2 regions of the Geobacillus sp. PLS 41 genome follow, and region 1 is predicted to be linked to the other one. Evidence: predicted binding sites of a transcription regulator. Region 1 holds the regulator's gene; the other holds the start of a gene.
What was found. The regulator NrdR, encoded in region 1, represses ribonucleotide reductase genes. The targets are predictions, from matches to a motif close to AACACNATATATNGTGTT.
Positions count from the first base shown of each region.

Region 1 (7,888 bases):
GTCTTCCGTCGTCGTCCCCTTCGGAAACTCCTTTTCCGCCCCATCTGGGAACGTGATGCGAATGACGTCTGGCATTGGCAATCACTCCTTTGTCATGATGATGAAAATGGAAAAATAAAAAAACTCCTCCCTCCTAAAGGGACGAGTTTTCATCGTGGTTCCACCCTTCTTCCCATGGCAACGCCTCGCCATGCCATGGCTCAACAAGAATAACGGTCGTCCACCGGCGGCAACTACTGGGCGTTGCGTTCGCTGCCGCAGCTCTGAGGGGGTAAGCGCATTTTTCGTGTTAGGAAGGTTCCAGCCGCTGCCTTCCCTCTCTGGAAACCGTAAAAATGCACCCATGTCCTCGTCATCGCTTGTATTCATCCATATTCATGACGACATTATAGCGAAAACAGCAGGAAAAATCAAGCTTCTCCCCCATTTCCAGCGTTGGCGGCAAACAAGCGGGAAAAATCGGCGCGGCGGCAGACGATCAGCCGTTCTTGAAACACGTTTTGCAGTGTCTGCACCATGCCGTCATCCGGATGATCGGTGTACAGCTCAATTTCCGCCGGAGCGAGCGAGACAAGCGGAGCGAGCACCGATGCATCAATATACATCGGCTGGCTGAAGACGAGATGGCGGTCGATCAACTGTCTCACTTCCGCCGCCGACAGCTCCCGCCGCTCGCTGTCGTAAAATACGAAGTGCGGCGGATCGTGCACCAAATACAGGCGCGGCCATTGCGGCGTCCGGCCAGCCAGGCAGTCGCGCAGCATTTGCACAAAATTTTGATACTCCTGCTCCAGCTTGTATTCATCAATCGCCAGCTCGACATAATGTTGGAGGCGCTCCATATACGGCTTTAACCGGAACGTAACGAACGAAGAAAACGAAAATGACAAGCCGTCGCGCAAAAAGGAGGCAAAAGCGTCGCGCAACATCACGGTGCGCGAGGCGGCAAACGCCGCGCTTTTCCGGTAATCGCTCCGCTCGCCGTCCAAAAACGAATGAGCGAGGGCCAAAATTTGCTGCTGTTCTTCGACGTCGCGGAAATAAAAAACATTGGCAATGATGGATAGCAGCAGCCGGTCTTCCATCACCTCCTGCATAAACGCCGTCATCGCTGGGATGATATGCTCCTCAAGCACACGCTTCTCCTCGCCCTGTATGTAAACCGCCACGGTTTTGTTCCCGTCATAAGCGGCATGAAACAGCGGACCGTCATCCGGTTGCCGGTGATCTAGCAGCCCAACCAATTTTTTCCGCTTCGCTTGCCTCGTCAAAATGGATTTCGATCACCCGCTGTCCCCCCTTTAGCCCGAAAGGAATGCTTGGTTTATATATATGGGGACAACGGGCTGTTTAGACTAAAAAACCACAAAGCTTAGCGGCGTTCATTGTTCGAGGAGAGGGTGCCCCAAAAGGATCGGGACACCCTTTCTTATTACCGTATACAGGCATAAAACAAATATGTTGTGTTTTGTTTAAGGGAAATTACCCTTTTGGGTCAGCCCCAGTCGGCAAACGAACCGCTTGCCGACTACGGCAGAAAAGCTAGAAACAGAACCTGCTCAACTAGTTTTTATGGGTTAATCAACATGCCTGTGCAAACGGCAACGTTTCAAATCGCCTTTATATATTTTGCTCACGGCGGTTCGGTCCAGTGATTTCAATCGGATAGGCCAAATAGCGGATTCGCTCCATAATGCGCGCCGCCTTCACCTTCTCTTCTTCGCCGCGCTGCGAATACGTCAAATGATGGGCGAGCTGCTGCATATCAAAGTTCGACGTGAAAAACGTCGGCAAGTTTTCAAACATCCGGTATTGCAAGATCGGGCCAAATACATCATCGCGCACCCAGCTTGACATCGCCTCCGCCCCAAGGTCATCGAGCATCAGCACCGGCACTTTTTTGATATAATCAAGCTTTTCGTTCATCGTCTGGTCTTGAAGCGAATGTTTCATCTCACGAAACAGCTCGGGCACGTAGACGATCAGCGACGAAACGTTTCGCTTCGCCAGCTCGTTGGCGATCGCGGCGAGCAAATACGTTTTGCCCACCCCAAACGATCCGTGCAAATACAAGCCTTTCATTTTTTTCCCTGGCTCGTATTCCGCCACAAACCGCTCGGCAAATCGGATCGCTTTGATCCGCCCATCGTCATTGAGATCGACGTCAGAGAGCGAAGCACGCAAGATTTCGCGCGGCATGAACATGCTTTGAATGAGCGACTCTTGCCGTTTTCGCTCGTCATGCTGCACTTTTTTGGGGCAGCGGTCGTACTCAACGTCGATCCTTCCACCGTTGACCACCAAATTTGGATGGTACCCCGGCAGCATGTTGTTGCATCGCTCAAGGCCCGGACATTGGCGGCAATTCCCGTGCTGCTCGATGAACTCATACAGCTTCATCAAGCTGCGGTCAACCGCATCGGCCGACAATTGCCGTTCGTGCGCCCGCAAAAACGGCTGCACGTCCGGATGCTCCAAAATGTAGCGTTTCATTTGTTCGTAGCGTTGTTTAAACCGTTGATTGCCAAGCAACCGCTGCAACAGGTGGTTTACTCGTTCCATGGCTTTTCCCTCTATGATTCATCACGGTATTTTTTCAGCCGTTCCTCAAGCTCTTTGCGCGCCTGTTCGACGTCAAAATCATCATCATCCGGCTGGCTGTAATCCATGTTCAGCCAGTCCGGGACGATTTCCGTGCGCACGACTTTGCGCACCGTCCGCGTCCCTTTTTCCTTTTCGTTCGCCCAGTTTTGGTATGTTTTCGCCTCTTCTTTCGCCAGTTCCATTGCTTCCTTCACGGTTTTCACCTTTTTGCGCGCCCAATGGCTGGCGATTTTTTCTACGTATTTTTTCGACAGCTTCATATTCGTCCGGAGCATGACATAATAAATGAGCACGTTGACAACTCCGGGGAGCAGCTGCTGCTGGAACATAATGTCTTCGATCAACTGCAAATCAGCAAGCGACGGCTCAGCGCCGCCTGAAATCTCTTTCAGCAGCTGGCGCGGGGAAATTGTTTCCAGCTGTTTCATTAGTTGCTCCTCTTTTGTGCGCGGTTCGATGTTTTCCATCGTCCGGTAGGCGAGCGGCTGCACTCGTTCGACGAGGCGCGGCTCGACACCGCCATGTTCGAGCTCATACCATTCGCGCGCCGCCCGGCGCAACGCGTCAATATCGATATGATAGGCCGGATCGATGACGCCAAGGACCAGTTTTTGCATCTCAAGCGGCGGAATGCCGTATAAAAACGCCAGCTTTTTAATCGCTTCCTTCACTTTCGCTGTCACAGCCCGGCGCGGCACAAGCTGCTTGGACAGGCCGGCAAAAAACAGCTCAAAGTCGAATACATCATCATCGAGCACATACGACGCCTCATCCCGCCTGATGTGATCCTTCCCTTCAAGCAGCTCGGGCCCGGCTTCTTCGCTGAGGCCGGCGACGATTTGTTCAGCGGGCACGGCCGAAAACACGTCGGAAAACGACCGCGTCACCTGGGTGAATTTCGTTTCATCAATGGAAGGACGGGCAAAAAAGTTGCTCAGCTGGATAAACAAGTGGCGGCCGACTTGCCGGTGCAAAAAAACGCTCAACATCTCGTCGCGGAAAAACTGGTCTGGCGCCAGCGGCGGACGCAGCTCATAAAGAAACAGCTTCGGTTCATCCGCCTCTGGAGCGTGGACGTATGTGTCGAGCAGCCCGATTCCTTCGAGTTTCAACCGTTCGCTGTAAATGTCCGGCAGTCCGCACTGCATGAGCGCCATAAGCCGATGATGGGTCGCTTCCTGGCCGTCAAGCAGCTCAAGCTCCCCCAAAGCGTCATATAAAGCGCCAACGCCCGGCAGCCGATGAGCGGCTGGTAAAGCAGCGTCAGCACTTTACGGTCCACCTCTTGCAACACCCCACGGCTTTGCACGGTATAACGGTCGACAGCAATCAGCTCTTTCCAATGGTGCTGCATCGCTCCGACCTTCCATTCCGCCGTATTCGTTTCAAACCGGCTCTCCCCTTTCCTGCCGAAAAGACGTTGAAAAAAGGGCTTGCCGCCTAACGCCAAAGCCCTTTTTACCGTTGCCCTTTTTTGATCAGCTCTTTCAGTTCTTCAATGAACACATTAATATCTTTAAACTGCCGATAGACGGAAGCGAAGCGGACATAGGCGACCTCATCGATGTGTGACAGGCGCTCCATCACCATTTCGCCGATCGTTTCGCTTTTCACTTCCGAGACGCCTTGATTGCGCAGTTCGCGCTCAATTTCCTGCGTCACTTTTTCAAGCTCCTCGAGCGCCACCGGCCGCTTCTCGCACGCTTTGATCAAGCCGCGCAAAATTTTCTCCCGGCTGAATTCTTCGCGCGTTCCCTCTTTTTTCACAACAATCAGCGGCGGCTCCTCGATCCGCTCAAACGTCGTAAACCGATAATGGCACTGTTCGCACTCCCGCCGGCGGCGGATCGAACGACCCTCTTCAACCGGGCGCGAGTCAAGCACGCGCGTGCCTTGATGATGGCATGAAGGACATCGCATAACATCCACTCCGTTGATCTTCTTATTTTCTATCATACCGGAATGGACGAAAGCAGACAAGATATAGTTAGCTGTTCAGTCCGGAACCGATATAGGGCAGGCGGGCGTCGAGCTTCCGATACAAATCGAGAATGACCGCCCGGCTATGCCCAAAATCAAACGGCAATAGCTTCGTCTCCGTCGTCGCGGAAAAGTCGACCGCCGTTTCAAACGGCCGCACGGAAATGACGGTAGCGACGATGAACAACTTTTTGCCGCGCTTTGTTTGCGCACAAATTTCGCCGCGCTCTTCGGAAACAGAAACGAGCTCGGCGCCGGGCAGCGACGAGAGCAGCTCCTTGACCGCATCGATGACGGCGCGGTTCGTCGCTTTGTAATAATGGCTTCTTAGCTCTTCATCTTCATGATTTTCCCGCGTTTCACAATGGTTTGTGAAGGCGTATTTGAGTGTTTTCCACATGCTCATTGCCACGTCTCCCTAGTCATTCTTTTTCTTCCATCATACCATGATTTTCGCCGCTGTTGTACCGCCGAGGGCGCAAAAAAAGGAGCGTTTCGCTTACGCTCCTTTCGGTTTATCATTATCCAATTACAGCGCCTGCGCCTTTTTCACTTCGATCGGGCGCATGCCGCGCGGAAGTTCAATCGTTTCCCGCGTTTGCGCGCCCAGCATTTCGGCAATGTAATCGGCGGCAATCGTCGGGTCTAAATGGCCGCATGTATACACATCAATGCTCGCATAGCCGTGTTCGGGAAACGTGTGAATCGTCAAATGCGATTCCGAAATAATGACGACCCCGCTTACGCCTTGCGGAGCGAATTTATGGAACGCCACTTCGCGAATCTCCGCTCCCGACTTTAACGCGGCGTCAACGAACGTTTTTTCAATAAAATCAATATCATTCAGTTTGTCAAAGTCGCATCCCCAAAGTTCCGAGATAACGTGACGACCCATCGTGTCCATGAAAAGAATCCCCCTTTAACCAATTTTCTCAAACTAATAAAAAAACAGAAGGTGAGTTGCAAAATGGCATGTATAACTACCACGGGGGAAAGTTAGTCCTAAGAGGTCCTAACCCTTTAAGTAGTCACATTACCCTTGCCGTTAAGAAGTTCACGAGACATAGTATACTTTGTTTAGGGGGTTTTTGCAACAGGCTTTTTTAATTTTTTTGCATAAAAAAGAGAAAAAGCGCCCACGCCCGCACCGTGGCCCGATCCGTTTGTGCGGATCGCAAAAGCCATAGCGCAGGCGGCGCGCTTCACATCGAACCGCTGTTACGCATTGACGCTGAGACGCTCATTCATTTTGGCCGCGACAAGATGGGCTAAATCAACGACGCGGCACGAATAGCCCCATTCATTGTCATACCAAGCGAGCACTTTCACTTTTCGCCCTTCCATCACCATCGTCGACAGGCCGTCGATAATCGCAGAATGCGGATTCGTATTGAAATCGATCGAGACAAGCGGCTCCATCGTGAAATCCAAGATGCCTTTCAATGGGCCGTCGGCAGCGCGGATCAGCGCCTCGTTCACCTCATCAACCGTCACATCGCGCTTCAAGTCGACGACCAAGTCGACGAGCGAGACGTTCGGCGTCGGGACGCGGAGCGCCATGCCATGAAGCTTCCCTTTTAAATGCGGCAGCACTAGGCCAAGCGCTTTCGCCGCTCCCGTTGTCGTCGGGATGATCGACTGCGCGCATGAGCGGGCGCGGCGCAAATCTTTATGCGGGTTATCGATGTTTTTTTGGTCGTTCGTATACGCGTGAACCGTCGTCATCAGGCCGTTTTCAATCCCAAACGCTTCATCGAGCACTTTGACGACCGGAGCCAAACAGTTTGTCGTACACGAGGCGTTCGAAATGATGAAATGGCGGTCGATGTCAAGCATATGCTCGTTGACGCCAACAACGATCGTCACATCTTCATTTTTGCCCGGGGCGGTTAAAATGACGCGCTTCGCCCCTGCCTCAAGGTGAAGGCTCGCCTTTTCGCGGTCGTTGAATTTTCCGGTCGCTTCAATCACAATATCGATATCAAGCTCTTTCCACGGCAGCTGTTTCGGGTCGCGCGAGTTTAACAGCCTCACTTTTTTGCCGTTGACGAGCAGGCCGTCTTCCAAGGCGATGACCTCACCGTCAAATTTGCCGTGGTTTGAGTCATATTTCACTAAATGGGCTAACGTTTCCGGCGGATAGCTGGCGTTCACCGCCACAATGTCGAGGTCAGAGGAATTGATGGCGCGCCGGAACACCATCCGTCCGATTCGTCCGAAACCGTTAATCGCCACTTTCGCCTTCATTCACTTTGTTCTCCTCTCATATATGTTATACTATTTTCTTATATTTGTATAAATAGTATATCATATTTTTAGGAAATGTGGAGAACAAAATGACTGAAAGCGAACAAAAAAGACGCCTATTTTTCCAAGGCGTCCCATTGTTTCAAAATAGCCAACAGCTGACGGCGTGTCTCTTCCCTCGTTCCGTTATTGTTGATGACCGCGTCGGCCCGCTTCATTTTTTCCGCCAGCGGCCATTGAGCGCGAATGCGGGCGCGCGCTTCTTCCTCAGTGAACCCGTTCCGCTCCATCAGCCGGCGAAGCTGGATGTCATCGTCAACATACACGACAAGTACTTTATCGACCCAGGATGTCAATCCGCTTTCAAATAAAAGCGGAATGTCCAATACGACCGTTTTCGCCCCGGAACGGACGAGCGCTTCTTTCTCCGCGAGCATTTTCTGACGCACCGCCGGGTGAACGATGGCGTTTAGCTTTTTCCGTTCTTCTTCGTCGTTGAACACGATCGCCCCGAGTTTCGCCCGATCGATCTCTCCATTTGTCTGCAAAATGCCCGGACCGAAGGCGGCGACAATCTGACGGTAGGCGTCTTCCCCCGGTCGGACGACGGCGCGCGCCGCTTCGTCAGCATCAATGACCGGAAGGCCGAGCTCGCGCATCATCGCGCTCACCGTGCTTTTGCCGCTGGCGATCCCGCCGGTCAATCCGATCGTCAACGTCATGGAACCTCTCTCCTTTTTACACGCCGCCTAGCGCTGGCAGCGCGGGCAATAATGCGTGCCGCGGCCGGCGACGACCGTTTTTTCAATCGGCGTGCCGCATCGTTTGCATGGCTCTCCTTTGCGTCCGTAGACGAACAAGCTATGCTGAAACGCACCCGCTTCCCCTTGCGTGTTCACGTACGTGCGCACCGTGCTTCCCCCTTTCATGACCGCCTCGCCGATCGTCGCCACCATTTCCTCATGCAGGCGCTCGATCTCTTTGCTGGAGAGAGAGGCGGCCGGCCGGCCGGGAAGAATGCCGGCGCGAAACAGCGATTCGTCGACATAAATATTGC
Region 1 covers NZ_CM151395.1:1,362,740-1,370,627, reverse strand. The annotation lists gene thrS (threonine--tRNA ligase) at 1-75, opposite strand, end outside; T-box leader at 135-365, opposite strand; partial or broken gene ytxC (putative sporulation protein YtxC) at 411-1,287, opposite strand; gene dnaI (primosomal protein DnaI) at 1,621-2,562, opposite strand; partial or broken gene ACVX3G_RS06760 (replication initiation and membrane attachment family protein) at 2,574-3,958, opposite strand; gene nrdR (transcriptional regulator NrdR) at 4,063-4,524, opposite strand; gene ACVX3G_RS06750 (aminotransferase class IV) at 4,592-4,990, opposite strand; gene speD (adenosylmethionine decarboxylase) at 5,114-5,488, opposite strand; gene ACVX3G_RS06740 (glyceraldehyde-3-phosphate dehydrogenase) at 5,803-6,831, opposite strand; gene coaE (dephospho-CoA kinase) at 6,948-7,553, opposite strand; gene mutM (DNA-formamidopyrimidine glycosylase) at 7,581-7,888, opposite strand, start outside.

Region 2 (7,888 bases), 310 kb from region 1:
TAGTCGTGCGCTTCGTACAGCAGCCCTTTTTGTTCAGCGCTTATTTTGGGCGCCAGCGACGTCGATAAAACATACCCTTCGGCGTGAAGCCGGTTGGCCGCCCGCTGCAAAAACTCGTTATACCGCTTGCGGTCGGACGGATAGACATTTTCAAAATCGACATTCAACGCGCGGTACCCTTTTGCTCGCATCACTTGAATGACGTTGTCAAGCAATCGCGTTTGCAGCGCAACGTCGGCCAGAATCGTCTGCGCCAGCCTCGAGCCCGGGTCTTGGTACGTAAAGTTCGTGATCGTCATCATCGGCACGACACGGGCGGCATAAGCCGCCTGAATGAATGCTGTATCATTGATCGGATTGAGCCCGCCATCGGCGCGGATCGTGTAGGCGAATGGCGCGGCATAGGTCAAATGGCGGCCGACTTCGCGCACTTGCTCCGCTCCTTTCTCCCCTTGGTCCACCGTAAATGCGTTCACCTCGATGAGCGGCTTCGCCGGCGGGATGATGAGCCGCTGTCCGGGGACGATCCGGTTCGGATCGGTAATATCGTTTACTTCGATCAGCTGCTGAACCGTCACTCCGTAGAACGAAGCGATTTGCGCCAGCGTCTCCCCGCTTCGCACCGTATGGATGCGCGCTGGGATGAACAACGTTGTCCCTGGATAAAGGAGCGACGGATTCGTGATCCGGTTCGCCTGTATAATCGCTTCGACCGCCACTCCATACTGGCGCGCAATTTGCCATAACGTTTCCCCTGTGCGGACCGTATGGTAACGATATGGAACCGGGATGACGAGCGCTTGGCCAACGGCTAGCCGGTTCGGGTCGCTCAGTTCATTGGCGGCGACAATCCGCTCGAGTGGAACGCCGTAACGCTGAGCCAACTGCCAAAGCGTCTCCCCGCGCTTTACGACATGAACAATCATGACGCTCCCCCTTTCGTTCCCTCCTTTTACCACTATATTTTGGCTTTTGCCTTTTATGTAAAAAAAACGCCGGTTCCTCTACGGAAACCAGCGTTTCATCCATTCAAACCCATCCGTATCGCCATTACAGGCCGCACTTCAGCTGCGCGCCGCAGCTTGTGCACGTGTTGCAGCCGCCGATCTCTTCGATCGTCCCTTCGCGGCAAATCGGGCAAATATTGCCGATTTCGGAACCGATTGTCACATCGGTGGCGCGCACATCTTGAATCGTATCAACGAGCACGACGGGGCGTTTCGTCTCTTTTTCCTCGAGCTCCTCTGGAAGCAGTTCAAGTTGCTCTTCAATCTGATTCTCCTCAGCCTTTAACGTCAACACTTGTGCATCGCGGCTGCCGTCGACATAGACGGTTCCGCCTTTCGCACCGCAACGCCATAAACGCTCGTACACTTTTTGCACTTGCTCGACGGTGTAGCCCTTCGGCGCGTTGACCGTTTTCGACAAGCTCGAGTCGACCCAACGTTGAATGATGCACTGCACATCGGCGTGCGCTTCCGGCGGCAAGTCCATCGCCGTCACAAACCAAGGCGGCAAGTGGTTCGGGTCGGCTTCCGGGTGTTTGTCCAAATATTCTTGGACGATGTCCGCTTTCACTTCGATAAATTTGCCCAAGCGCCCGCTCCGGTAGTACGAGAACGAGAAGTACGGCTCAAGCCCGGTTGAGACGCCGACCATCGTTCCCGTCGATCCTGTCGGCGCCACCGTCAGCAAGTGCGAGTTGCGGATGCCGTATTTCAAAATATCTTGACGAATATCTTCCGGCATCCGTTTCATGTAGCCGGTGTTGATGAACGCTTCACGCAGCTTGCGCGTCTCTTCCTCCGTTTCGCCGACAAGAAACGGGAAGCTGCCTTTTTCTTTCGCCAGCTCGATCGATGCCCGGTATGCGGTCGTGGCGATCGTGCGGAACAGCTCATCGACAAGCTGGTTTCCTTCCTCAGAGCCGTACGCTTTTTCGCAGTAAATGAGCAAGTCTGCAAGCCCCATGACGCCAAGGCCGATGCGGCGCTCGCCGAGCGCTTGTTTTTTGTTTTCCTCAAGGAAGTACGGCGTGGCGTCAATGACGTTGTCTTGCATCCGCACCCCGATTTCGACCGTGCGTTTCAGTTTTTCGTAGTCAATGACCTTCCGTTCTTTGTCCACCATGTTCGCCAAGTTAATGGCGGCCAGATTGCACACCGAATACGGTGCCAACGGTTGTTCCCCGCACGGGTTGGTCGCAACGACTTTTTGCCCGTACGCGCGGGCGTTCGTCATTTCGTTGGCGTTGTCGATGAAGAAAATGCCCGGCTCGGCTGAATACGTCGCGCAAATGTTGATCAGCTTCCACAGTTCGCGGGCGCGGATTTTCCGGTAGACGCGGACGCGATAGCCCATTTTCTCCCATTCGCGTACATCGCCGACTTCATGCCATTTTTCGTTGTAAATGCGCATTTCCTCTTCGGAATAGGTTTCCACGTCCGGGAAGCGGAGCGCGTATTCTTCGTCCTTTTCGACCGCTTCCATGAACTCTTTCGTCAGGCAGACGGAAATGTTCGCACCGGTCAAAAAGTCTGGGTTGTGCACCGTATATGTACCGCCGGTGCGCAGTTTTTCTTCGGCGTCTTTGATGATTTCTTCAGTGAAACCGCCGTAGTCAGGCGCGTTCTTGTATCGGACGATCGCTTCATACATCGCCCGCTCCCGCTCGGTGAGCGGCGTAAATTTCAGTTTGTCGCGCGCTGCTTTTTTGATGCCTTCGTCTTCCATATTTTCGAGCAGGTAGCGCAAAATGCGCGGGTTTTGCATTTTCGAGACGATGAATTCGATAATGTCCGGGTGCCAGTCAGCAAGCATAATCATTTGGGCGCCGCGGCGGGAGCCACCTTGCTCGACAAGGTGGGTCAGCTTCGCAATATCGTCAAGCCACGAGACCGACCCGGACGATTTGCCGTTCACCCCGCGCGCAAGCGTATGGCGCGGCCGCAATGTCGAGCCGTTCGTCCCAACGCCGCCGCCGCGGCTCATGATTTCCATCACCTGCTTCCGATGTTCGGAAATTCCTTCGCGCGAGTCTTTCACAAACGGCATCACATAGCAGTTGAAATACGTCACTTCCTTGCCCGAACCCGCCCCGTACAACACGCGGCCGGCCGGAACAAAATTCAAGCTTGCGAGCTCTTGATAAAACTTTTCGAACCACTCTTTCCGCTTTTCTTCTGTCTTTTCCACCGCCGCCAGCCCAGTCGCATTGCGCTTGGCGATTTGCTCATAGAAAATTTCGAGCGGCTTATCAATAATGTCGAGCGACCGAACCACAATGCCGGTCTCCGCCTCTTCCCCTTCGAGCACGTGCCGGTATTCGTCTTCAATCAACACGCGCGCCTTTTTCGCCTCCCAATCGATGTCGACGATAAACCCGAGCCCTCGTGCCGGGAATTTCGGATCCTCCTTGATCGTCAACACGACGAAATCGCCCGGTGTGAGCGTCAGCTTCTCCGTATCTTTGAATGAATACCGGTCAAGCATGACCAAACGGGATACGCCTTTATGGGTGATGTGCATATCCGGCGTAATCGGATGCACTTGCGGAAATAGGCGGATATCCTCGTTCAGCTTGTCAATATTGATCTTCATTTTTTCGGATGACGCCACCGTCATTCTCCTATCTCTCCTCTTTTATATAATCTCTCATGTTTTTGGCAAAGTTGTCCTGTCTTCTTTACCTTACCATATCAAACAGAAAAAAACAATATATAGTATGATTTTTTATGAAAATCATACTATATATTGTTAAAGAGAACAAATGATTTCATTTTGTCAAGCAAAAAAAAACAAAACACGGCGAAAAGCGGAGAAAAACGGGGGAGTGCCGCTGTTTTTGCCGGAAAACGAACGATTTACCGCGTCGCTGCTCAGCGCTTGAAGTTCCATTCGTCGCTTTCGTATTTCGCCCGCGCCAGCTCTTCAACGTACGCCCGCTCTTCGGCGGTGAGCGTGTACGGTTCCAATACGATGTTCAATCCCTTTTCAAATCCTTTGTAAAACGCCTCTTTCGCTTCCTCGATCGTCACCGTGCGGCTCGTCAACTCATTGATCGCGACTGCCTTCTTTTTAAAATCGCGCTGCAGACGCTCTTTCACCCGCTCGTTTGGATATTTAAACAAGCTGAACAGCAGCTCTTCGTCCAGATCAAGCAAAATCGATCCGTGCTGCAAAATGACGCCTTTTTGCCGCGTTTGCGCGCTGCCGGCGATTTTCCGCCCCTCAACGACAAGCTCGTACCATGACGGCGCGTCAAAACAAACGGCCGAGCGCGGGCTGCGCAAATCTGCCTTCTCTTCTTCCGTTTTCGGCACGGCAAAATACGCATCCAACCCAAGATAGCGAAATCCCTCTAAAATTCCTTGCGAAATGACGCGGTATGCTTCCGTCACCGTCTTCGGCATCGCCGGGTGCGACTCGGAGACGATCACGCTGTATGTCAATTCTTTATCGTGCAGGACGCCGCGCCCGCCGGTCGGCCGACGGACAAAGCCGAGGCCGTGCCGTTTGACCGCCTCTAAATCAATTTCTTTCTCCACTTTTTGAAAATAACCAATCGACAACGTCGGCGGATTCCAGCCATAAAAGCGGATCGTCGGCGGAATTTTGCCTTCGCTGTGCCAATCGAGAAGCGCCTCATCGAGCGCCATATTGAACGCCGGCGGGCAATAGCCGGAATCGATAAAGCGCCATACTTCTTTTGCCATCGTTCCACCTTCTCTATTGTTCCATACTCTAAACGCTGCGGCGGCTTGTCGACCACCGCCAAGGGGCGGGACGCTTTTGGCCGCCTTTATTAGTTTAGCAAACAACGCCGGTGAAGGAAAGAAAAATGGCATCGCGAAAACCTCTTTGCTTCCCGGCGGCGACTTTATATAATAGGAAATAGCAGACGAAGCGAAAGGAGGCATGACGGGTGGAAGCATTGCTCATTATTCTCGGCGCAATCATCGTGTATTCCGTCATTACGTACTTCTGGCAGAAGAGAATTGTCAAAGCATTGACAGAGGAAGAGTTCCGCGCCGGTTATCGAAAAGCGCAACTCGTCGACGTCCGCGAACCGGATGAGTTTGCGGCTGGACATATTTTAGGGGCTCGCAACATCCCGCTCACGCAGCTTCGCATGCGCATGAAAGAATTGCGCAAAGACCAGCCGATCTATTTGTACTGCCAAAACGGACTGCGCAGCGGGCGAGCCGCGCAAATGCTCTACCGAAAAGGATACCGCGACTTGTACCATTTAAAAGGCGGATTTAAAACATGGACCGGGAAAGTGAAGAAAAAAGCGTAGCCCGTTAACCAAAAAGGCGCTCTGCCCAAACAGGCAGGCGCCTCTTTTCGCATGCGCTAGACCGCCGCAAATTCCGGCGGCAGGACGACCGCCTCAAGCACCGAAGCAGCCGCGCCGATGGCGCAGCTTTTCTCTTTCAGCTTGGAGGAGATGATGGACGGCTCGCTTTCTTTTTTGACGAGAATCCGCTTTCTCACTTCTTGGCGCGCCGGACCGATCACATACTCGCCCGCTTGGGCAATCGGACCGCCGATGATGACTGCTTCTGGATTGTACGCATAAATCACCTGCAACAATCCAACGCCGAGATAGCGCCCCGTTTCCTCCAAAATGCGCGCCAGCTGTTCATCGCTTTCTGCTGCCAACGCCATCGCAGCGATGGAAAAGCGTTCATCGAGCCATTCAGAACGCCCTTCTTCAGCCAAACGGCGCTCAATGTATTTTTCCGACGCATACATTTCCCAGCAGCCGATGTTGCCGCAGCTGCAGCGAATGCCGTTGACATCGATCGTATGATGGCCGATTTCACCAGCTAGGCCGCTGACACCCCGATAGAGCTGATGGTGAAGAACGACGCCGGCGCCAATGCCGATTCCGGCGCTGATGTAAACAAAGTGGGCGAACTCGTTGCCGGCGCCGAACCACTTTTCTCCAAGCGCCGCCAGTTTCGCCTCATTCTCGACAATGACAGGACGCTCAGGCCACCGTTGCCGCAAAACAGCCGCCAAGGCGACATCGTCCCAGCGCAAGTTCGGAGCAAACACAACGGTCCCGCTTTCGGTATGGACGACGCCCGGCACGCCGATGCCGATTCCCATCACACCGTACGGTGTCGCCGGCGCCCGGCGGATGGCCGCCTCGATGAGCTCCATCATTTCGCCGATGATCGCCTCCTGCCCTTCAGACGGGCGGAACGAACGCCGTTGCTCCCAAAGAATGTCCGCGTTTAAATTGGTCAACACGGCATACAAATAGTTCACCCCCAGCTCAACGCCGATAAGCGAGCCGGCGTCGGCGTTGAAGCGAAGCATGAGCGGCCGGCGCCCGCCGGTTGACTCGCCGATTCCGCTTTCATGGACGAAATGCTCGGCGATCAGTTCGTCAACAAGCGCGGAGACAGTGGCCTTGTTCAATCCGGTTGTCTTGGCGATATCGGCGCGCGAAATCGGATGCTGGTCGCGAATCAATTTTAAGACGAGCTGTTTATTCATTTTTTTTACAAGAGAAATGTTTCCTGTCCGCACGTCTCTGTCATCCTTTTCATTTGATTGATCGAACGTGTCTTGCGAAAGGGCAGGGGCGCCTCGCTATTATGGCGGTTGCTGCATCCGTCGATTCCTGCCGTGCAGGCTTCTTGGCCATCCGCTTTTTCACTCAAGCCGTCGGGCGCCCGTGCACCGACTGTTAAGGCTAACTTCTCCATATGGACACATGCTTTTTCTTTCTTGATCTTAGTTTATATAATAAACTAATTCAACGTTTTTGTCAATGGCTCATCCGGCGTACAAAGAAACGGCCCGCTCCGTTAGGGAGCGAGCGCTCATCAATGCTCAAACGTCAGTTGTCGCTATGTTTTGGTTTTTGATAGCGCAAAATCGGCTTGCGCGCTGCGGTCGTTTCATCAAGTCGCTTCACAACGGTCGTATGCGGCGCTTCTTGAACGATTTCCGGATTTTCCTCCGCCTCTTTGGCAATTTGGATCATGGCGTCAATAAACGCGTCAAGCGTCTCTTTCGACTCCGTCTCCGTCGGCTCAATCATCATGCACTCTTCGACGATGAGCGGGAAGTAAATCGTCGGCGGATGGAAGCCGAAATCAAGCAGCCGTTTGGCGATGTCGAGCGTTCTGACGCCGAGTTTCTTTTGCCGGCGTCCCGACAGGACGAACTCGTGCTTGCAATGGCGGTCGTACGGCAAATCGTAATAGTCGGCAAGCCTCCGCATCATATAGTTGGCGTTTAACACGGCGTACTCGCTCACCGCTTTTAAGCCGTCCGGCCCCATCGAGCGGATGTACGTGTACGCCCGGACGTTGATGCCGAAATTGCCGTAAAACGGCTTGACGCGGCCGATCGACTGCGGGCGGTCGTCATCGAGATAATAGCCGTTTTCTCCTTTTTCGATGACCGGCTTCGGCAAAAACGGAACGAGGTCGGCTTTCACCCCGACCGGGCCTGAGCCTGGGCCTCCGCCGCCGTGCGGGCCGGTGAACGTTTTATGCAAGTTCAAATGAACGACGTCAAAGCCCATGTCCCCCGGGCGCGCCTTGCCAAGAATGGCGTTTAAATTCGCCCCGTCATAATACAGCTTGCCGCCGGCTGCGTGGACGATTTCAGCCACTTCGACGATCTGCTCTTCAAACAGCCCGAGCGTATTCGGATTCGTGAGCATAAGCGCCGCTGTATCCGGACCGACGACGCGCTTTAAGTCCTCTAAATCAACAAGTCCATCGGCGGTCGATTTGACCGTCACCGTCTCAAAACCGGCGACCGTTGCCGACGCCGGGTTCGTCCCGTGCGCTGAATCCGGGACGATCACTTTCGTCCGGTTGAAGTCGCCGTTTGCTTCATGGTAAGCGCGGATCATCAT
Region 2 covers NZ_CM151395.1:1,669,616-1,677,503, reverse strand. The annotation lists gene ACVX3G_RS08295 (glycoside hydrolase family 18 protein) at 1-926, opposite strand, end outside; gene ACVX3G_RS08290 (vitamin B12-dependent ribonucleotide reductase) at 1,051-3,624, opposite strand; gene ACVX3G_RS08285 (lipoate--protein ligase family protein) at 3,879-4,715, opposite strand; gene ACVX3G_RS08280 (rhodanese-like domain-containing protein) at 4,925-5,299, shown strand; gene ACVX3G_RS08275 (ROK family transcriptional regulator) at 5,356-6,543, opposite strand; gene gcvPB (aminomethyl-transferring glycine dehydrogenase subunit GcvPB) at 6,857-7,888, opposite strand, start outside.
Region 2: ACVX3G_RS08290 (vitamin B12-dependent ribonucleotide reductase) is a predicted target of NrdR. The motif match lies at 3,710-3,727, and genes of this name have one in related genera.